Regions from separate parts of the Streptomyces sp. NPDC101118 genome, predicted to be linked through region 2. Evidence: riboswitches for the same ligand, from Rfam matches in the RefSeq annotation. Region 2 holds a riboswitch; each other region holds the start of a gene.
What was found. A riboswitch is a leader RNA that binds a small molecule or an ion and turns the genes downstream of it on or off. The one in region 2 is predicted to bind cyclic di-AMP.
Positions count from the first base shown of each region.

Region 1: linked by a shared signal. The riboswitch ahead of ACIQUQ_RS27335 (transglycosylase SLT domain-containing protein) and the one ahead of ACIQUQ_RS22010 (M23 family metallopeptidase) in region 2 are both predicted to bind cyclic di-AMP.
Region 3: linked by a shared signal. The riboswitch ahead of ACIQUQ_RS23435 (peptidoglycan DD-metalloendopeptidase family protein) and the one ahead of ACIQUQ_RS22010 (M23 family metallopeptidase) in region 2 are both predicted to bind cyclic di-AMP.
Region 4: linked by a shared signal. The riboswitch ahead of ACIQUQ_RS26970 (M23 family metallopeptidase) and the one ahead of ACIQUQ_RS22010 (M23 family metallopeptidase) in region 2 are both predicted to bind cyclic di-AMP.

Region 1 is NZ_JBIVZG010000020.1:28,816-33,853, forward strand. It holds gene ACIQUQ_RS27320 (potassium channel family protein) at 1-639, shown strand, start outside; gene ACIQUQ_RS27325 (hypothetical protein) at 705-959, shown strand; gene ACIQUQ_RS27330 (NADPH-dependent FMN reductase) at 982-1,644, opposite strand; cyclic di-AMP (ydaO/yuaA leader) riboswitch at 2,103-2,299, shown strand; gene ACIQUQ_RS27335 (transglycosylase SLT domain-containing protein) at 2,304-3,083, shown strand; gene ACIQUQ_RS27340 (cytochrome P450) at 3,354-4,574, shown strand; gene ACIQUQ_RS27345 (hypothetical protein) at 4,629-4,874, opposite strand; gene ACIQUQ_RS27350 (FAD-binding oxidoreductase) at 4,974-5,038, opposite strand, start outside.
Region 2 is NZ_JBIVZG010000013.1:213,426-218,463, reverse strand. It holds gene lhgO (L-2-hydroxyglutarate oxidase) at 1-172, shown strand, start outside; gene trmB (tRNA (guanosine(46)-N7)-methyltransferase TrmB) at 306-1,082, shown strand; partial or broken gene ACIQUQ_RS22015 (PrsW family intramembrane metalloprotease) at 1,126-2,004, shown strand; gene ACIQUQ_RS22010 (M23 family metallopeptidase) at 2,081-3,088, opposite strand; cyclic di-AMP (ydaO/yuaA leader) riboswitch at 3,098-3,233, opposite strand; gene ACIQUQ_RS22005 (PP2C family protein-serine/threonine phosphatase) at 3,510-4,703, opposite strand; tRNA gene ACIQUQ_RS22000 (tRNA-Met) at 4,947-5,020, shown strand.
Region 3 is NZ_JBIVZG010000015.1:72,595-77,632, forward strand. It holds gene ACIQUQ_RS23430 (SGNH/GDSL hydrolase family protein) at 204-1,013, opposite strand; gene ACIQUQ_RS23435 (peptidoglycan DD-metalloendopeptidase family protein) at 1,209-2,192, opposite strand; cyclic di-AMP (ydaO/yuaA leader) riboswitch at 2,197-2,354, opposite strand; gene ACIQUQ_RS23440 (tyrosine-protein phosphatase) at 2,667-3,473, shown strand; gene ACIQUQ_RS23445 (aspartate aminotransferase family protein) at 3,526-4,932, opposite strand; gene dxs (1-deoxy-D-xylulose-5-phosphate synthase) at 4,929-5,038, opposite strand, start outside.
Region 4 is NZ_JBIVZG010000019.1:102,439-107,476, reverse strand. It holds gene ACIQUQ_RS26980 (M16 family metallopeptidase) at 1-413, shown strand, start outside; gene ACIQUQ_RS26975 (M16 family metallopeptidase) at 434-1,801, shown strand; cyclic di-AMP (ydaO/yuaA leader) riboswitch at 2,008-2,167, shown strand; gene ACIQUQ_RS26970 (M23 family metallopeptidase) at 2,180-2,977, shown strand; gene ACIQUQ_RS26965 (GntR family transcriptional regulator) at 3,231-3,917, shown strand; gene ACIQUQ_RS26960 (HPr family phosphocarrier protein) at 4,085-4,366, opposite strand; gene ACIQUQ_RS26955 (GNAT family N-acetyltransferase) at 4,551-5,038, shown strand, end outside.

The sequences.
Region 1 (5,038 bases), on a different contig from region 2:
CCGGACGCGTTCTCGTACAGCTCCGGCCTCGAACCGGCCGAGCACGCCGGACCGCTGGACGCGCTGTACGTCTCCCTGGTCACCGTCGCCACCCTCGGCCTGGGCGACATCGCTCCCATCGACGGCTGGCTGCGGGTCCTGGCGCCCGTCGAGGCCTTGGTCGGCTTCGCGCTGCTCACCGCGACCGTCTCCTGGGTGCTCGGCATCTACCCGGCCCTGGCCAGGCGGCGCGCGCTGGCGCTGCGCCTGTCGCACCTGGCGCGCACCCGGCCCACGGGCGAGGGGTTCGACTCCCCGTCCGGCGCGGCGCTGCTGGACGGCCTCGCCGCCGGGTTCTGTGTGACCAGCGTGGACTTCCTCCAGTACGCGGAGTCGTACTACTTCTCCGACGGCGCCCCGCACACCACGCTGGCCCGCCAGGTCCCGTACGCCGCCCGGCTGGCCGCGGCCGCCGGACGCGCCCGGGACCCGGACGTGCGGATGGCCGGCGGAGCGCTGAGGGCGGCCCTGGACGACCTCGCGGCCGTGCTGGACGAGCAGTTCCTCAGGACCGGGCGGCCGCCCGACCGGGTCTTCGAGGCCTTCGCCGAGGACCACGGCCGCCGCGGGGGCCGGCAGGCCGCTCCGGAGACGCTGTAGGCAACGGTTCCATACCGGTGGGCGGGGGCGCCGTTTCCCCTTCGGCCAGGCCCGGTTGAGAGGACGTGAAGACGACATCGACGCCCGGGCCGCTCGCCGCGCTCCAGGGTGCCTACTGGCTCGACTCCCCGTCCGCGCACGAGGGCGAGGACTGCGGGCGGTGCGCCGCACTGCGCACGGACGCCCCGGCGCCCGTGCCGCCCGCCGCCGAACCGCCCTGTCCGCGCGCCCCGTTGGTGCTGCGCGCGGCGATGACGGTGCTGGCCGCCGCCTCGATCGTCACCGCGTTGCTGCTGACCGGCCTCGACGTGGTGCCCTGAGGGGGCGGCGGGGCCGCGCCGGTCAGTCCTCGGAGCGTTCGGTGACGGGGGCGTCGGTGCGGTCGCCGAGGAACTCGTACCAGCGGCGCTGGAGGCACACGTACCGGGTGTCCGCCTCCACGAGCCGGAGGAAGGCGCCGACGGCGTCGGCCAGCCGGCCCTGGAGGCCGCCGTCGGCGAGGTCGCCGCTGCCGGTGAAGCCCTCGTGCGCCTTGGCCAGGCTGAACATGTCCGGGTAGACGCGGCAGCCCAGGTGCTCCAGGGGGACGCGCAGGGCCCAGAGGCCGCGGTTGCCGCCGACCATGGAGGGCGAGGCGGAGACGAGCAGCGCGTGCTTGTCCTTGAAGGGCTGCGGCCGGACCCGGGACACCCAGTCGACGGCGTTCTTGAGCACCCCGGGCACGGAGGCGTTGTACTCGGGGGAGGAGATCACGAAGCCGTCGCAGGAGGCGATCCGCTCCCGCAGGGCCAGCGCGCCCTCCGGCAGCCCCGTCTCGGCTTCGGCGTCGCCGTCGTAGACCGGCATCGGGAAGTCGGCCATCCGGGCCAGGTCGACGGCCGCGCCCGCCTCGGCGGCCAGCCGGGCCACCAGGGCGGCCAGCCGCGTGTTCAGCGACCCGGCGCGCAGCGACGCGCCGAAGACCAGCAGACGCACCGGCTGGCGCACCTCGTCGGGGACCGGCATGCGGGCCGCTTCGGGGACCGCCGCGGGTCCGGGGTCAACAGTCATGGTCCGCTGCCTCCAGTGCGGGGGGGTGTGACCACGAGCCCAGCACAGCGGGGGAGCGGCGGACGGGTGCCGGGGCCGTGCCGTGGGCGAACTCACCCGGGCGGCCGCGGCCCCCCTCGAACCACCCTCACCAGAACGGACTAAAACGGACATAGATGAGCGCTTCCGGCGCATCCCGTTTTTCCGTGCCGCGCCGGTATTTCGCACTCCTTGTGATGCCCGGTGATATGTGTCACGCGCGGCTTTCGTGCGACGGGTCGCGAGGGCCCCGAAAGCGTTGCCGCGACTGGAGGGTTGGGGTGTGCCGAAAAATCGATCTTGTCCTTTTCCGGCCCGAATTCCCCCGTTCGCTTTCCTTTAGCGAATTCGGGACTTGTTCCGTCCCGCGGCTCTCGCCTACGGTCACGCTCATTCCGGGTGGAACGCCGAATCCTGCCGCCGCCCGGACCGCACCGTCCCCATTCAATTCACGTACGGCAGGAGCGGGGGAACCAGGTAAGCCGCCGTTCCGCGATCTTTCGCGGAACGGCTAGGGGTGAAGTCACCGCGTGTGGCCGGACAACTCCAGTCCGAACCCGACAGCTCACCTCGCAGGCGACGGAGAGGAATGCGCCATGCCCGGAAAAGGCAAGCACCGCCGCCCCAAGAACACCCGTCTGACCCGCGGCTTCGTCGCCGTCGGCACGGGTGGTGCCGCCCTGGCCCTGCCCGTGCTGGGCGCCACCACGGCCAGTGCCGCGGCGCCCGCCGCGGCCGGGACCGTCGCCCCGCAGGCCGTCGCCGCCGCCCCGGCCGCGGCGCAGAAGGCCCCCGTGACCTATTCCGTCAAGGCCGGCGATTCCCTCGTGAAGATCGCCGAAAAGCATTCCCTCGCCGGCGGCTGGAAGAAGCTCTACCAGGACAACAAGACGATCATCGGTGACGACCCGTCACTCATTCGTCCGGGCCTGAAGCTTTCCGTCGGGGCGGCCGCCAAGAAGGCCGCGCCGGCCAGGAAGGCCGCGCCCGCGCGGGCCGACCGTTCCACCCGCACCACCACCCTCAAGGCCGCTGCCCCCAAGGCGAAGAGCTACGCCGACAACCTCGACGGGTGGATCCGCGAATCCCTGGACGTCATGGCCAAGCACGGGATCCCCGGTACCTACAACGGCATCTACCGCAACGTCATGCGGGAGTCCTCGGGCAACCCGCTGGCCATCAACAACTGGGACTCCAACGCCGCCGCGGGCATCCCCTCCAAGGGCCTCCTCCAGGTGATCGACCCGACGTTCCGCGCCTACCACGTGCCCGGCACCTCGACGGACTCGTACGACCCGGTCGCGAACATCACCGCCGCGTGCAACTACGCCGCCGCGCGCTACGGCTCCATCGACAACGTCTTCGGCGCCTACTGATCCCTCGCGGGTGTGCGACACCGGGACCGGCGGCCACGGCCGCCGGTCCCGGCCGCGTTCGCGGGTGCGATTCCGTGCGTGCGATTCCGCGGGCGCCTCCGGCCGTGCGCCCTGCCGGCTCCGCGTGTACCTGACAGACGGCGGCCGGGAGCGTTGAGCGCGGGCCCCGGGCTGCCGAAGCTGGCCGGAAGTGGCCCCCGGCCCCGGCGTCGCACCCCCGCTCCGCCGTGGCCCGGGGCGTGATGTCGCGCCGACCGGATGAGGAACCACGTGATCGACCTCGATGGACAAGTCGCCCTGACCACGGAGCTCTTCGGTGACCCCGAGGCCCTGTTCGGCACGCTCGGCGGGCGGGGCCCGGTCCACCGCGTCGCCCTGCCGGACGGCATGCCCGCCTGGCTGGTGACCGGCCACCGGGAGGTGCGGGAAGCCCTCTCGGACCCCCGCCTCGTCCGCGGCGCGCACGCCGCCGCGCCCGAACTCAGGCAGTACCTCGGCATGTACAGCGACGAGTTCGTGCTCACCAAGCACATGATGCTGAGCGACCCGCCGGACCACACCCGCATGCGCAAGGTGGTCGCCAAGGCCTTCACCCCGCGCCGGGTCGAATTGCTGCGCCCCCGCGTCCAGGAGATCACCGACGGGCTGCTCGACGCCGTCCTGCCGGCCGGCCGGGCCGACCTCGTGGAGGACCTGGCACTCCCCCTGCCGATCGCGGTGATCTGCGAGATGCTCGGCGTCCCGTTCGGCGACCGCGACGAGTTCGGCCGCTACGCCGAGGTCATCACCGGCATGAACGCCTCCTCGGGGCCCGGTGAACTCGCCGCCGCCGGACAGTGGTTCAACACGTACCTCAGCGAGCTGATCGCCAGCCGCCGCACCGAGCCCGGCGACGACATGATCTCCGGCATGCTCGAGGCCCAGCGGCACGGCGACACGCTCTCCGACCTGGAGATGCGCTCCAACGTGTTCATCCTGCTGGTCGGCGGCTTCGAGACCTCCGTGAACCTCATCGCCAACGGCGTCCTCGCCCTGCTCCGCCACCCCGAGGCCCTGGAGCGGCTCCGCGCGGACGAGGGCCTGCTGCCCGGCGCCGTCGAGGAGCTGATGCGCTTCGACAGCCCGGTCTCCACGGTCACCTACCGCTTCGCGGCCGAACCGCTCACCATCGGCGGGGCCGAGATCCGGCCCGGCGACCACGTCGCGGTCTCCATCGCCGCCGCCAACCACGACCCGGCCAGGTTCACCGACCCCGGCCGGTTGGACATCACCCGCCGGACCAACGGCCACCTCGCCTTCAGCCACGGCATCCACTTCTGCCTCGGCGCCCCGCTGGCCCGGCTGGAAGGCGAGATCGCGCTCCGCGAGGTGCTGCGCCGGCTGCCCGGCCTCGGCCTCGCGGAACCGGCCGAATCCCTCACCTGGAAGCAGAACTTCATCGTGCACCGCCTGGACCGGCTCCCGGTCACCTTCACCCCCGGGCCCGCGTAGGCCCGGGCCCGCACCGCCGCGGGCCACGGGGCCGCTCCCGGAGCCGCGCCCCGCTCAGAACCCCGGGAGCGGCTCCGGGTCCGGCTCCGCGGGGGCGTCGGTGCCCGGCAGCGGCAACTGGTGCAGCAGCCGGTCCGGTTCCACCGCGCGCAGCGAGGCGCTGCAGCTCACCAGCGCGCCCGTGGCGTCGCGCTGCATCCCGGGGTGGTCGTGACGGGCGGCCTTCCACTGCCCGACGCCGACCGGCATCGCGGCGACGTTCCGCCCGCAGGCGGGGCACTGGACACGCGGCATCTTCATCCCCTCAGGATGGCCCATCCCGCCGACAACACGGGCGGCCGCCCTCCCGGCCCGTCCCCGGCCCGTCCCCGCCCCTCCGGCCGGGGACGGGCCGGTACGTCAGACCGCGTGCGGGAACCGGAACATCCGGTCCGGGTCGTAGCGCCGCCTGACCTCCTCCAGGC
Region 2 (5,038 bases):
GGGGGTGCGGGCCCAGGCGGTGCTGCGGGACGGGACGCTGGTCGACGACTTCCTGATCCGCGAGGCGCCGCGTACGGTCCACGTCCTCAACGCCCCCTCGCCGGCCGCGACGGCCTCCCTGCCCATCGGCCGGGAGGTGGCCCGCCGGGCACTGGCGGCGCTGGCGCCGTAGCCGGGGATGCCGGGCGGGGCAGCGCGACCGCGCCGACGCCGGGAGGGCGGCCCGCCCGGCCGGATGCCCGGCCGGGGCCGGCTCCCGCTGCCGGGATGCCGTGCGGGCCGGCCGCCGTAGAATTGGCGGCACTGTGTCTGAGTCCCTGAACCCCCAGCCCAAGCCCCCTCCGGTGTGGCGCCACCAGCCCCGCTTCCCGGACGGCCCCGCCCCCGACCCGGCGGGCTCGCACCACGAGCGGCGCATCCGCAGCTTCCAGCCGCGCCGGAGCAGGGTGACCACGAGCCAGGAGGACGCGCTCCGCCGCCTCTGGGGCACCTGGGGCCTCGACATCGACGGCCGCGAGGTGCTCGACCTCGACAAGATGTTCGACGGCCTGCCGGTGGTCCTGGAGATCGGCTTCGGCATGGGCGAGGCGACCGCGCAGATGGGCGCCGACGACCCCGGCACCGGCATCCTCGCCGTCGACGTGCACACCCCCGGCCAGGGCAACCTCCTCGGCCTCGCCGAGCGCAACGGCCTCACCAACATCCGGGTCGCCAACGGCGACGCGATCATCCTGCTCCGCGAGATGCTGGCCCCCGCCGCCCTCGCCGGGATGCGCGTGTACTTCCCGGACCCGTGGCCCAAGAAGCGCCACCACAAGCGCCGGCTGATCCAGCCCGAGTTCCTGACGCTCGCCGCCACCCGCCTCGCGCCGGGCGCGATCCTGCACTGCGCCACGGACTGGGAGGAGTACGCCGAGCAGATGCTCGAAGTGCTCAGCGCGCACCCGGACTTCGAGAACACCCAGCCGGACGGCGGCTACGCGCCACGCCCGGAGTTCCGGCCGCTCACCCGCTTCGAGGGACAGGGCCTGGACAAGGGCCACGTCGTACACGACCTGTTGTTCCGGCGCACCGAGAACTGAAAACCAGCCCTCCGGTACGCGTCCGGATCGCTACTGTCGTGGCGTGTTCCGGGTCCTGTCTCGCGCGTCCATCGGGCTGCTCGCGGTCGCCGGAGTGCTGATCCTCGCCCTCGTACGGGAGCAGACCGGCACCCAGGGCTTCCTCGTCGGCCTCGGCCTCGCCGTCCTGCCGGTGCCACCGCTGATGGCGGTGTTCCACTGGCTGGACCGGACGAAGCCGGGGCCGTGGCCGCAGCACCTGTTCGTCTTCGCCTGGGGGGCGTGCGCCGCGGCGCTCATCGCCATAGTGGCCAACAGCTTCGCGACCCGGTGGATAGCGGCCGCGACCCTGGACCCGCACGACGCCGACCAGCTCGGCTCGATCGCCATCGCCCCGGTGGTGGAGGAGTGCGCCAAGGCCGCCGCCCTGCTGCTGGTCTTCCTCTTCCGCGGCCGGCGGTTTACCGGGATCACGGACGCGATCGTGGTGGCCGGGTTCACCGCCACGGGCTTCGCCTTCACCGAGAACATCCTCTACCTCGGCAACGCCTTCGGTGAGGACCTCGGCAGCGGCACCTCGCTGCTGGACTCGGTGACGGCCGCGACCTTCTTCGTGCGGGTGGTGATGTCCCCGTTCGCGCACCCGCTGTTCACCGTGTGGACCGGGCTCGGCTTCTGCTGGGCGGCCTTCTCGGCCGGGCGGTGGCGGCGCATCGGGCTGCCGCTGGCCGGGCTGGCGCTGGCGATGGCGACGCACGCGCTGTGGAACAGCTCGTCGGAGTTCGGCGAGTACGGGTTCTACGTGGTGTACGCGACCGTGATGGTGCCGGTCTTCGGGGTGCTGGCCTGGCTCGGGGTACGGGCCCGGGGGCGCCGGGACCCGCTGTTCGTACCGGCGATGCGGGGCGCGGCGTACGCGGGGAGTGCGGTGGGCCCGTACGCCGCGGAAGCGGTGGACCCGTACGCGGGAGCCGTGGCCCCGTACCCTCCGGGCGCCGTGGCCCCGTACCCCGGCGTCGTCAGACCGTCAGGCCCTTGTCCCGCAGCCACGCCAGCGGGTCCACCGTCGCTCCGCCGGTCCGCACTTCCAGGTGCAGATGGGCGCCCGTGACGTTGCCGGTGGCGCCGACGCGGCCGATGGTCTCGCCGGTGGTGACGGTGCCCGAGGTGACGGACATCGAGGACAGGTGGCAGTACCAGACCTCCGTGCCGTCCTCCAGCTGGAGGACGATGCGGTAGCCGTACGCGCCGGACCAGCCCGCCGAGATGATCTTGCCGCCGTGCACGGCCTTGACCGGGGTTCCCGTCGGCGCGGCGAAGTCCAGGCCGGTGTGGTGGCCGGAGGACCACATCGAGCCGGAGTCCCCGTAGTGGGAGGTCAGGGTGTACGAGGAGGTGGGCAGCGCGTACTGGCCGGCCAGCTTGGCCAGGCGCTCCGCCTCGGCCTTGGCCTCCGCGGCCGCCTTCGCCGCGGCCTCGGCGGCCTTGCGCGCTTCGGCGGCCTTCTTGTCCGCGGCCTCCCGCTCGGCCTTCGCCTTCGCGGCGGCGGCCTGCTCGGCGGCGCGCTGCGCCGCCTCCTTCTCCTGGGCGACGGCCGCGTCCGCCTGGGACTCGGCCTGCTGGAGGATCCGGTTGCGCAGGGCCTCGCCGGCGTCGGTGCCGGCCTCGGCCTGCTCGGGGGTGACGCCCGCGTTGGTGAGCGGCGCCTCGATGGGGGTGCTCTCCTGCGCCGCGTCCGCCTCGTCGTCGGGGAGCAGCGAGGGTATGGATATCGCGACCGGGGGCTTGTCCTGGGCGGTGGCCATGCCGGTGGCGCCGACGGCGGCGATGATGCCGACGCCGAGGACCGTGGAGCTGCGGGCGAGTCCGCCGCGCTGCTTGGCGACGCGGTGGCGGCCGCCGGCGGGACGGGCGGAGTCCTCTGTGGGGTTCCACTCGCCCCATGCCCCGGCACCGGTTCCGCCCGGGTAGGGCGAGTCCGTCTCGATGGACCCGGCGGCTTCGGGGGCAGGCCTGCTGGACGCCACGGGGGCGCTCCTTTCCTTCCTTCTGGCCTACCGGGTTAGCTGACGGGTTCGGAGCAGGAAGGTCTCCTACGGGTCGGAAAACGACCCGATTCACCCCAAGTTGGTGGTTCCCCGGTTCCCTCACGGGATTCGGCGCGCACGCGCACGGTGCCGTCACTTGCGACGGCTGGGACAGCCGAACTGCGTTATCGAACGGTAATAGACAACAGGGAGTGATTCCAAGCTCCCTTACTTGATCCTTCACATCAACCGGCCATTCCGTGACCGACGTTGGCCAGGGCAAATGCCTCATCCGACGCCAGACGGGGACGAGACGCCTGCACCGGCATCGCCACTCCGGCCACTTCCGTACCCTGACGATCCGTCAATTGCCCGGCCCCCCGACCCGCTTCGCTCACGCTGCGTGGCCGGTCGGACGCGCTCAGCGGCGCCGTACGGTGGAGACGGACCTCCGGCGGGCGGTCTGACCCGGCGTCGGGCGGACGACCGCGAGCAGCGCCATGTCGTCGGTGGCCCCGCCGCCGGTGTGCCGCCGCACATCGGCGATCAGGCCGGACAGCAGCTCCTCCGGCCCGGGGAAGATCCGCCCCCGCAGCCGCTCGGCCGGCTCGTAGAACGCGCCCGCGGCGTCCCGGGCCTCCGAGAGCCCGTCGGTGTAGAGCAGCAGCGTCGAGCCCGCGGGGAAGTGCCACGCGTCCGCCCGGTACCCCCCGTCCCCCAGCTCGCCCATGCCCAGCGGCAGGGCGGCCTCCGCGGGGGCCAGCACCTCCAGCTTCCCGTTGGCGCGCAGCAGCAGCGGCTCGGGGTGGCCCCGGTTGACCATGCGGAGCGTGCCGCCGTCCGGGGTGACCTCGGCCAGTACGCACGTGGTGAACCCCTCGACGGAGTCGAGGCTGTCGCGCCGGGTGCCCTCCCGGGCCAGGGCGCGCTCCACCCGCCGGGCGACGCCCTCCAGGGTGGGTTCGAGCTCGGCCGCCTCGCGGAAGGCGCCGAGCACCACCGCGACGGCCTCGACCGCGCCGAGCCCCTTGCCGCGCACGTCGCCGACCGCGAGGCGGACGCCGTACGGGGTGTCCTGGACGGCGTACAGGTCCCCGCCGATGAACGCGTCGGCGTCGGCGGCCTCGTAGCGGGCGGAGACGTGCAGTCCCCCGATGCGTCCGGCGGGAGTGGGCAGCACCGCGCGCTGGGCGACCTCGGCCACGCCGCGCGCGGAGGCGAGCTGTTCGCCGCTGCGCCGGACCACACGGTTGATCAGCAGGGCCAGGACGGCGACGGTGAAGACGGTCACCAGCTCGGTAACCGCCTCGACCTTGCCGGAGCTGCCGTTGCGGAGCTGGAGCACGAGGACCGCCAGGGCGGCGCTCGCACCGGTCAGCAGGGTGGTGGTAAAGGCGAAGAGCGGGGCCGCGATCAGCGGCGCGGCGGTGAAGAAGGGCGCACCGGTGAAGCTGGGCGGGGTCAGGACGTCGAAGACCAGTCCCAGGACGATCAGGAGCACCGGGAGCACGCGCAGGAAGGTCCGCGCGAACCGTCTGCCGCTGCCGTCACCGATCCGGCTCCGGGCCCTGCCCGCCACCCGGGCCCCCCGGAAGGAACCTCCTCGCTGCCCCAGCCCCACCACGTCTCTCCCTGACCGGTCCGCTCGCGCCCGCGGCACGGGCCGCTGCCGCCCCGCCTCCCAAGGCTGCGGGCGGGGCGGCCGTACGGCGACCCGGCAGGGCCGAACGGGTGCCGTGCCCCGGTCGTGCCCCGCGCGTGCCCCGGTCGGCGACCGGGGCACGCGCCCCCTCGGGAGCGCCCCGGGAAACAAATGGCGTCGAGCACCCCCCGGAATGGCGTAAGCTGTAATCACCGACGCGGGGTGGAGCAGCTCGGTAGCTCGCTGGGCTCATAACCCAGAGGTCGCAGGTTCAAATCCTGTCCCCGCTACTCAGCACGAGGCCCGGA
Region 3 (5,038 bases), on a different contig from region 2:
AACGGACGCCTCCGCTCCCCCGCCTGCCTCCCGCGCTTCCCCCGCCTGCCCCCGTCGCTCCCCCGCCTGCCCCCGTCGCTCCCCCGGCCGCGTCCCGCGCTCCTCCCGGCGGGCTTCCCGCGGGAGCCGTCACCGGGCCGGGCGCGCCCCTCTCCCGTACGGGCGCGCCCACCCGGAGCGGTGCCGTGCCGACCGCTCCACCTCTACAGCGGCAGCAGGTCGGGCCGCTTCGGCTCGACGTGGTCGCCGGAGGACTCGCCGCGCAGCCGCCGGCCGATCCACGGTACGAGGTGCTCGCGCGCCCACTGGATGTTGTCGCGGGTGACCTCGGCGGAGCCGCGGGGCTCCATCGGCGGCCAGGGCTGGTCCGGGTCGGCGGGCACCTCCAGGCCGAGGACCTGCGCGGCGCGCAGCGCGACCCGGGTGTGGCCCTCCGGGGACAGGTGGAGCCGGTCGTCGTCCCAGGCCCGCCGGTCCTGTACGGACTTCAGCGACCAGAGGTCGAGGACGGGGCAGCCGTACCGGTCGGCGATCGAGCGGACGTGCGCGGTGTACGTGGCGACCTTGCCGCGCAGGTGACGCAGGACCGGTACGCCGCGGGTGTCGAAGCCCGTGGTGATCATGACGGTGGGCACGGCGCCGGTGAGGTCGGCGACGGCCGCCTCGAACCGCTCGGCGACGGCGTCGGGGTCGCTGCCGGGGCGGATGATGTCGTTGCCGCCCGCACAGAAGGTGACCAGGTCGGGCGCGAGCTCCTTGGCCCGGGGGACCTGCTCGGCCACGATCTGGTCCAGCAGCCGGCCGCGTACGGCGAGGTTGGCGTACCGGAAGTCGTGCTCGTCACGGCGGTCGGCGAGCAGCACCGCCAGCCGGTCGGCCCAGCCGAGGAAGGCGCCGTCGGGACCGGGGTCTCCGACGCCCTCGGTGAAGCTGTCCCCGATCGCGGCGTACGAGCCGATGGGGAGGGTGGATACGGGTGCTGTTGCTGTTGAAGGTGTCGATTCTCCTGCCACGGGAGCACATCCTTCACCGAAGGATGTGACCTACGCGACCGTAGGAAGGGGTTGACGCGGGGTGATCTGGACCACCCGGTCAGTTTGGCCGAAAACAGCCGTACGACCGGGACCCCCCTCGGGACCCGGTCGCACGGCTGCCTCAGTGGACGCGTCGGACGCGTCGGACGCGTCGGGCGCGCCGGCGGACGCGGCTCAGACGCTGACGCCCTTGTCCCGCAGGTAGGCCAGCGGGTCGATGTCGTCGCCGTAGCTCGGGCCCGTGCGGATCTCGAAGTGCAGGTGCGGGCCGGTGGAGTTGCCCGTGGAGCCGGAGAGGCCGATGCTGTCGCCGGCGCCGACCGACTGGCCCGCGGAGACGTTGAGCGAGGACAGGTGGGCGTACTGGGAGTAGCGGCCGTCCTCGTGCCGGATGATCACCTCGTTGCCGTACGCGCCGCCCCAGCCGGCGGAGACCACGGTGCCCGCGCCGACCGCGCGGACGGTGGTGCCGGAGCCGACCGAGAAGTCGACGCCCGTGTGGTAGCCGCTGGCCCACATGCCGCCGCCGGCCCGGTAGGAGGTGCTGATGCCGCCGCTGACCGGGGCGACGAACCCGGCGCCGCTCACCGCGGTGGTGGAACGCTGGGTGGAACGGCTGGCGGTGGCCGCGGACCGGTCGGCGCCGGTGTCTTCGGCGACGGCCTTGGGCTCGGCCTTCCGGACGGCCTTCTTCTGGGTCTTCTCCGGGGCCTTCTTCGCCGGCTTGGGCGCGGCCGCGGGCTTCGCCGGGGCCTCGGCCGCCTTCGGCGCGGCCGCGGCGCCGAGGGTCAGCTCCAGGCCGGGGTGGATCAGGGAGGGGTTGCCGCCGACGGCCGCGCGGTTGTCGGCGTACAGCTTCTGCCAGCCGCCGCTCAGGTGGTGCTCGGACGCGATCTTGGAGAGGTGGTCGCCGGCCACCACGGTGTACGTGACGGGGGCGGCCTGCGGGACCGCGGCCGGGACGGCGGCCGGGGCGGCGTGGGCGGCCTGGGGGGCCTGCGCGGGCAGCGCCTGCGGGGCGGCGGCCGGCCCGGCGGCGTGGGCGCCGGAGGCCCCCATCAGCGGCAGCGCGAGGGCGGCGCCTCCGGTACCGGCGGCGACGAAACCGCGGGTTATCGGGCTGGACTTGGGACGGCGGTGCTTACCCTTTCCGGGCATGGCGCATTCCTCTCCGGCGCCTGCGAGGTGAGCTGTCGGGTTCGGGCTGGAGATGCCCGGCCGCACGGGTGCGGCTTCACCCCGAGCCGGCCGCGAGAAGATCGCGTCCGGCGGCTTACCTGGTTCCCCCGCTCCTGCCGCACGAGTGGTCGGGTGCGGTTTCCGGGGGCGGCAGGATTCGGCGTTCCACCCGGATCGACGGCGACGGTAATCCAGCGCCCGCAGACGGAACAAGCCGTGAATTCCCCTTGGGAATCACCCGGATGAATGATCGACGGAATTCCCGTCACACTCCGTCCATTGCGGACGTGTAACAGCCAGCACTACAGCGGAATTCGGGATTCCACCGCAGCCACTCACGGTCACCGTATGATCTGCCTCACGAGGAGGTCGCACATCTGCCGCCTCATTGCGGTAACTTGACGCCAAGTAGTGCAATTCGGACATGTCCCCCGAGCCGCCAGGAGCCCCCACGTGACCCAGCAGATACCCCAGGCGCCGTCGACCGAGCCGGAGCTGACCGGCGTGCGCAACTTCCGCGATGTGGGCGGACTTCCGACCACAGATGGACGGAGGGTGCGAACGGGGCGTCTGTTCCGAAGCGGACATCTGGCACATGCCACCGATACCGATGCGCACTACCTCGCATCGCTCGGACTCCACACCGTCTTCGACTTCCGCAACGCCGCCGACAAGGCGCTCGAAGGTCCCGACGTCGACCTGCCGGGCGTGCGCAACGTCAACATCCCGCTCTCCGACCCGGCCGACGGCAAGGAGTTCTGGAAGATGGTCCGCGACGGCGACCTGACCCAGCTGGAGGAGGTCCTGGGTGACGGCCGTGCCGCGGCGCGCATGTCCGCCTCGTACCGCAAGATGATCAAGGAGCGGACGGCCGAGCACAGCAGGGTGGTGCACGCCCTCGCCGAGGACAGCGTCCCCGCGCTCATGCACTGCGCGGCCGGCAAGGACCGGGCCGGCCTCTCCATCGCGGTCACCCTGCTCGCGCTCGGCGTGGAGCGCGGGGCGATCGTCACGGACTACCTGGAGTCGAACGCCCCGCACCGCCGGTACCGCGTCCGCCGCGGCAGCGATGCCCCCGAGGCCCGCTCCCCCGAGGTGATGGCGCTGCTCAGCCCGCTCTTCGACGCGCGGGCCGAGTACCTGGAGGCGGCCTTCGCCACCATCGACGAGGTCTGGGGCGGGGTCGACGGCTACCTGGCAGAGGGCCTGGCCCTGGGCCCGGACACCCTGGACCGGCTGCGCGAGCGCCTGCTGGACTGACGCACCGCCAGACGGTACGGACCCGCACGCGGGTCCGTACCGCCGCCGCCGCTCAGCGCCCCGCGACCGCCTGCTTCACCAGCGTGCGCCCGAAGTCCCACATCAGCGAGCCGCCGCCGTGGGCCTCGTCCATCACGTCCCGGAACGCGGCGACGAACCGTTCCACGTCCGCCTCGTCGATCACCAGCGGCGGAATGAGCTTGATCACTTCCAGGTGGTCGCCGGAGACCTGCGTCAGGATCCGGTGCTTCTGCAGCAGCGGGACGACCACCATCTGCGCGAAGAGCCCCTTGCGGGCCGCCTGGAGCATCGTCCAGCGGCTGCGCAGCCCCAGCGACGAGGGCCGGCCGAACTCGATGCCGATCATCAGCCCCCGGCCGCGGACCTCGTGCAGCAGCTCGTACTCGTCGACCATGGCCGCGAGACGGCCGCGCAGCAGGTCTCCCATCGCCCGCGCGTGCGCCACCAGCCCCTCGTCGTCCATCACGGCGAGGACCGCGAGCCCGGCCGCCATCGCCTGCGCGTTGGACCCGAAGCTGGCCGAGTGCACCAGCACCCGGTCCATGGACGAGTAGACCTTCTTGAAGATCCAGTCCTTGCCGAGGGTGGCGCCCACCGGCACGTACCCGCCCGAGAGCGCCTTCGCCACGCACACCAGGTCGGGCTCCACGCCCGCCTCGTGCTGGTACGCGTAGAAGTCCCCGGTCCTGCCGAGGCCGGTCTGCACCTCGTCGGCGATCAGCAGCGCCCGGTGCCGGTGCAGCAGCTCCTGCGCGGCCCGCAGGTAGCCGGGCGGCGCCGGGTACACCCCCTTGCCCTGGACCGGCTCGACGATCAGGGCGGCCACGTCCCCGTGGCGCAGCTCCCGCTCCAGGGCGCCGAGATCTCCGAGCGGCACCGCGGTGTCGGGCAGCAGCGGGGCGAACCCGTCGCGGAAGGCGTTCTCGCCGTTGACCGAGAGGGAGCCGGTGGTCAGGCCGTGGAAGGCGTGGGCGCAGTACAGCACCCTGGGCCGGCCGGTGGCGTAGCGGGCGAACTTCAGCGCGGTCTCCACGGCCTCGGTGCCGCTGTTGCCGAAGAACACCCGGTCCAGGTGGGGGCTGTACGAGAGCAGCCGCTCGGCCAGCAGCCCGGGCAGCGGCTGGCAGTCGAAGCGGGTCAGGTCGGCGAGCGAGGCGTCGAGCACGTCGTGCAGCGCCTTGCGGACCACCGGGTGGTGCCGGCCCAGGCCCATCACGCCGAAGCCGGCCAGCATGTCCAGGTGGTCGCGGCCCTCGGAGTCCCAGAAGTGGGCGCCCTCGGCCCGCTCGTAGACCTTGTCGAAGCCGATGGTGTGCAGCATGCGGGGCAGCTGGTGGTTGAGGTGGCGGGCGTGCAGTTCGTACCGCTCCCCGCCGCGTTCGGCGAGCAGCCGGCCGAGGTCGAAGCCCTTCCCCGCGGCCGTGGGGTCCTCTGTCATGCGGTGTTCTCCTCCTCGGGCGCGCTGGCCTGGCCGCGGAGTGCCGCCGCGGTCCCGTCGCGCTGTTCCTGGCCCCCCAGGGCGCGGGCGATGCCCCCGGCGATCT
Region 4 (5,038 bases), on a different contig from region 2:
CGGGCTTCGGCCTGCTGCGCCTGGCGGGCGCGCCCTCCCTGGGCTGGCTGGACGTGAAGACCTCCGGCGGCGTCGAGGTGCCCCGCATCGAGACCGCCGTCGACGAGGAGCTCGCCCGCTTCGCCGCGGACGGTCCGACCTCCGAGGAGATGGAGCGCGCCCAGGCCCAGCTGGAGCGCGAGTGGCTGGACCGTCTCGGCACCGTCGCCGGCCGGGCCGACGAACTGTGCCGCTTCGCCGTGCTGTTCGGCGACCCGCAGCTGGCGCTCACCGCCGTCCAGCGGGTGCTCGACGTCACCGCCGAAGAGGTGCAGGCCGTCGCCGCGGCCCGGCTGCGCCCGGACAACCGCGCGGTCCTCGTGTACGAGCCGCTGCCCGCCACCGAAGACAACGCCGAAGGGGCAGACCAGTGACCGCCGACGTCGCTTCCTCGATGACCTTCCACCCGCAGCCGCAGGCCGGACAGCCGAAGCCGTGGGCCTTCCCCGCCCCCGAGCGCGGCACGCTCGGGAACGGCCTGACCGTCCTGCGCTGCCACCGCCCCGGCCAGCAGGTCGTGGCCGTCGAGGTGATCCTCGACGCCCCCCTGGAGGCCGAGCCCGAGGGCCTCGACGGCGTGGCCACGATCATGGCCCGCGCGCTGTCGGAGGGCACCGACAAGCACTCCGCCGAGGAGTTCGCCGCCGAGCTGGAGCGCTGCGGCGCCACCCTCGACGCGCACGCCGACCACCCCGGTGTGCGGGTCTCCCTGGAGGTGCCCGCCTCCCGTCTGCACAAGGCCCTGACCCTGCTCGCCGAGGCCCTGCGCGCCCCCGCCTTCGCCGACAGCGAGGTGGACCGCCTGGTCCGCAACCGCCTCGACGAGATCCCGCACGAGCTGGCCAACCCGCAGCGCCGGGCCGCGAAGCAGCTCTCCAGGGAGCTCTTCCCCGCCACCCTGCGCATGTCGCGTCCGCGCCAGGGCAGCGAGGAGACCGTCGGCCGGATCGACTCCGGGGCCGTCCGCGCCTTCTACGAGGCCCACGTGCGCCCCTCCACGGCCACGGCCGTCGTGGTCGGCGACCTGACCGGCACCGACCTGGACGCCGTCCTCGCGGACACCCTGGGCTCCTGGACCGGCGGCACCGGCACGGCGTACCCGGTCACCCCGGTCACCGCGGACGACACCGGCCGCGTGGTGATCGTGGACCGGCCCGGCGCCGTGCAGACCCAGCTGCTCATCGGCCGGATCGGGGCGGACCGCCACGACCGGGTCTGGGCCGCGCAGGTGCTCGGCACGTACTGCCTCGGCGGCACGCTCACCTCGCGCCTGGACCGCGTGCTCCGGGAGGAGAAGGGCTACACGTACGGCGTGCGCGCCTTCGGGCAGGTGCTGCGCTCCACGGCCGACGGGACCGGCGCCTCGATGCTGGCCATCAGCGGCTCGGTGGACACGCCCAACACCGGCCCCGCGCTGGGCGACCTGTGGCAGGTGCTGCGCACCCTCGCCGCCGAGGGGCTGACGGACACCGAACGCGACGTGGCCGTCCAGAACTTGGTGGGCGTCGCGCCGCTGAAGTTCGAGACGGCGGCGGCCGTCGCCGGGACCCTGGCCGACCAGGTCGAGCAGGAGCTGCCGGACGACTTCCAGGCGCAGTTGTACGCGCGGCTCGCCGAAACCGGCACGGTGGAGGCGACTTCGGCCGTGGTGAACGCCTTCCCGGTGGACCGTCTGGTGACGGTGCTCGTGGGTGACGCGTCCCAGATCGCCGACCCGGTGCGGGCGCTGGGCATCGGAGAGGTGACCGTGGTCACCAACTGACCTGATTCCGGCCCGAGATGGGGCAGGGCCCTGATGGATTGTCCATCAGGGCCCTGTTTGTGTCTTCTGTCCGTTTCGGGGTGGTCGTTGCCTGAATGACCCGTGGCGTACGCCACAAAACAGCGTGTCCGTTTGGTGATTGTCCGACGATCCGCCTAGCGTCAACCTCGCTGTCCGTCAGCTGTAACAGCCGCACCCGCGGCACCGGACAGCGATCGCCGAGTCCCCGTCAGGCGCGAGCCTGGGGAGCCGGGGACCCACATCAGTCCCTGGGGTGAATCGGACCGCCTCGCCAGAGGTGGCCCGTAGGAGACCTTCCTGCTCCGAACCCGTCAGCTAACCCGGTAGGCGAGAGGGAAGGAAAGGATCAGCCTCTCCATGGCCTTTGGCAGTCGTGCCACCGGTAAGCACCGTGGCCCCAGCCGTCTGAGCCGCAAGAGCGCGAACGTGGCCGGCATAGCCGCCCTCGCGACCACCGGTGTCGTCGGCACCCTGGCCGGCCCGGCCTTCGCCGCCACCGACGCCGACTCCCGAGGTCCCGAGGACACCGGCCTGAACGCCGTCGTCGTCGCCGACGACCTCGCGGGCCAGATCGAGGCCCAGGCCGAGTCCCAGCAGGCCGCCGCCGAGATCGCCGCCGCCAAGGCCCAGGCCGAGAACGAGGCCCGCCAGCGCGCCGCCGAGGCCAAGGCGAAGGCCGAGGCGAAGGCCAAGGCCGAGCGCGAGGCCGCCGAGCGCGCCGCCCGTGAGGCCGAGCGCAAGCGTCTGCTCACCTACGTGGCCCCCGTCGCGGGCTCGTACGTCAGCACCTCGTACAAGGCCGGCGGCTCCATGTGGTCCTCCGGCAGCCACACCGGCATCGACTTCCACGCCGCCTCCGGCACCTCGGTGCACGCGGTCGGCCTCGGCACCGTCGTCGAGGCGGGCTGGGGCGGCGCGTACGGCAACAACGTCGTCATCAAGATGAACGACGGCACGTACACGCAGTACGGCCACCTCTCGTCGATCAGCGTCTCGGTCGGCCAGCGCGTCACCCCGGGCGACCAGATCGGCCTCTCCGGCTCCACGGGCAACTCCAGCGGCCCCCACCTCCACTTCGAGGCCCGCACCTCGGCCGACTACGGCTCGGACATCGACCCGCTGGCGTACCTGCGCTCGCACGGCGTCAGCATCTGACCCGCGACCGCACCCGCCGCCACCGCGGCGCCGCACGCTTCCCGAAGGCCCCGGCTCCCCGAGCCGGGGCCTTCGGCGTGCCCTTCGCCGGAGGGGTGCGGATCCGGCGCGGGCATCCGGTGCGTGCAGATCTGGCAAAAAACCATTCCGGAATTCATCGGTGCGCTCCGGAATTCCTCGTTTCTGCAATAGAGTCGGCGGCACACATGTCGACGCCGACCGCGTTTCGCGGGGATTAAGCGGAGGTCCGGTCATGCGCATTCCCGCGCACGCGGTGTGCACGGCGATCCGCGACGACATCGTCGCCGGCGTCTTCGAGCGCGGCAGCAGGCTCACCGAGGAACTCCTCGCCCGCCGGTACGGCGTCTCGCGCGTCCCCGTCCGCGAGGCCCTGCGCACCCTGGAGTCCGAGGGCTTCGTCACCACCCGCCGGCACGCCGGGGCCTGCGTGGCCGAGCCCACCGAACAGGAGGCGGCCGACCTGCTGGAGCTGCGGGTGCTGCTGGAGCCCCTGGGGGCCTCCCGGGCCGCACAGCGCCGCACCGAGGGCCACCTGAAGGTGCTGCGCGGGCTCGTGCGCCTCGGCCAGGAGCGGGCCCGCCGGGGCCAGGGCGAGGACCTGCGCTCGCTGGGCGGCTGGTTCCACGAGACGCTCGCCCAGGCCTCCGGCAGCCCCAACCTGATCTCGATGCTCACCCAGCTGCGGCACAAGATCGCCTGGATGTACGTGGTGGAGGCCCCGGCCCACCCCGTGGAGTCCTGGGCCGAGCACGGCGCCATCGTCGACGCCGTGGCGCGCGGGGACGCCGACCGGGCGCGGGCCCTCACCGCCGCGCACATGGACCGCACCACGGGGGCGCACCGGCTGCGGCGGGCGCGGGGCGAGGCGCGTGTGAGGGGTTCGCAACCTGCCGTAAACACCGCGGGCGGCCGCCTTTAACAAAGGCCGTATACAAAGGGACGGCGGAATTCATGAGGCCGCTCATTTCCCATGCCCTGATTTCCTCGCGGCCATTCCTGTCCGGCCGGGCTGACCGGAAGAGAAGAAATGAGCCGCACCCCGGAGCGGGGTACGGCTCATTCGGCGGCCGGAAACCGGCCGGAAGCTCAGACGGTCTCGGGAAGCTCTTCGAGGCCCTCCGCGACCAGCTTCGCCAGGCGGTCCAGGGCGGCGTCCGCGCCATCGGCCTCGGAGGCCAGGATGATCTCCTCGCCACCCTGCGCACCCAGGCCCAGCACGGCGAGCATGGAGCCGGCGTTGACGGGGGTGCCGTCGACCTTGGAGATGGTCACCGGGATACCGGAAGCGGTCGTCGCCCGGACGAAGATCGAGGCGGGACGAGCGTGCAGGCCCTCGGCCCAGCCGACGTTGACGCGGCGCTCTGCCATGGTGATGCCCTTCAGGTTCTACGGGTTGTCTAGACCACTATCTCACGACCGCCGGGCTGCATCCGACCGACCTTCGGCCCGGAGGAGCCTGCCGTTCGACCTCCCAGCTTGCCCTGGTTTGTCCCTCCTGCCCAACCCGCCGCGCGCGTAGGGTCCGCCGGGTCCCGGGCCGTACTCTTGGCCCATGCGGACGCCGTCGGATCCTTCGTACCCGGCCCACTGGGAAGCGGATGTCGTGCTGCGCGATGGCGGCACCGCCCGGATCAGGCCGATCACCACAGAGGACGCGGGCCGGCTGGTCAGCTTCTACGAGCAGGTCTCGGACCAGTCGAAGTACTACCGGTTCTTCGCGCCCTACCCGCGGCTGTCCGCCAAGGACGTGCACCGCTTCACCCATCACGACTACGTCGACCGGGTCGGCCTGGCCGCCACCGTGGGGGACGAGTTCATCGCGACCGTCCGCTACGACCGGATCGACGCCACCGGCCGCCCCGCCACCGGCCCCGCCGACGAGGCCGAGGTCGCCTTCCTGGTCCAGGACGCCCACCAGGGCCGCGGCGTCGCCTCCGCACTGCTCGAACACATCGGGGCGGTGGCGCGGGAGCGCGGCATCCGGCGCTTCGCCGCCGAGGTGCTGCCGGCCAACACCAAGATGATCAAGGTCTTCACGGA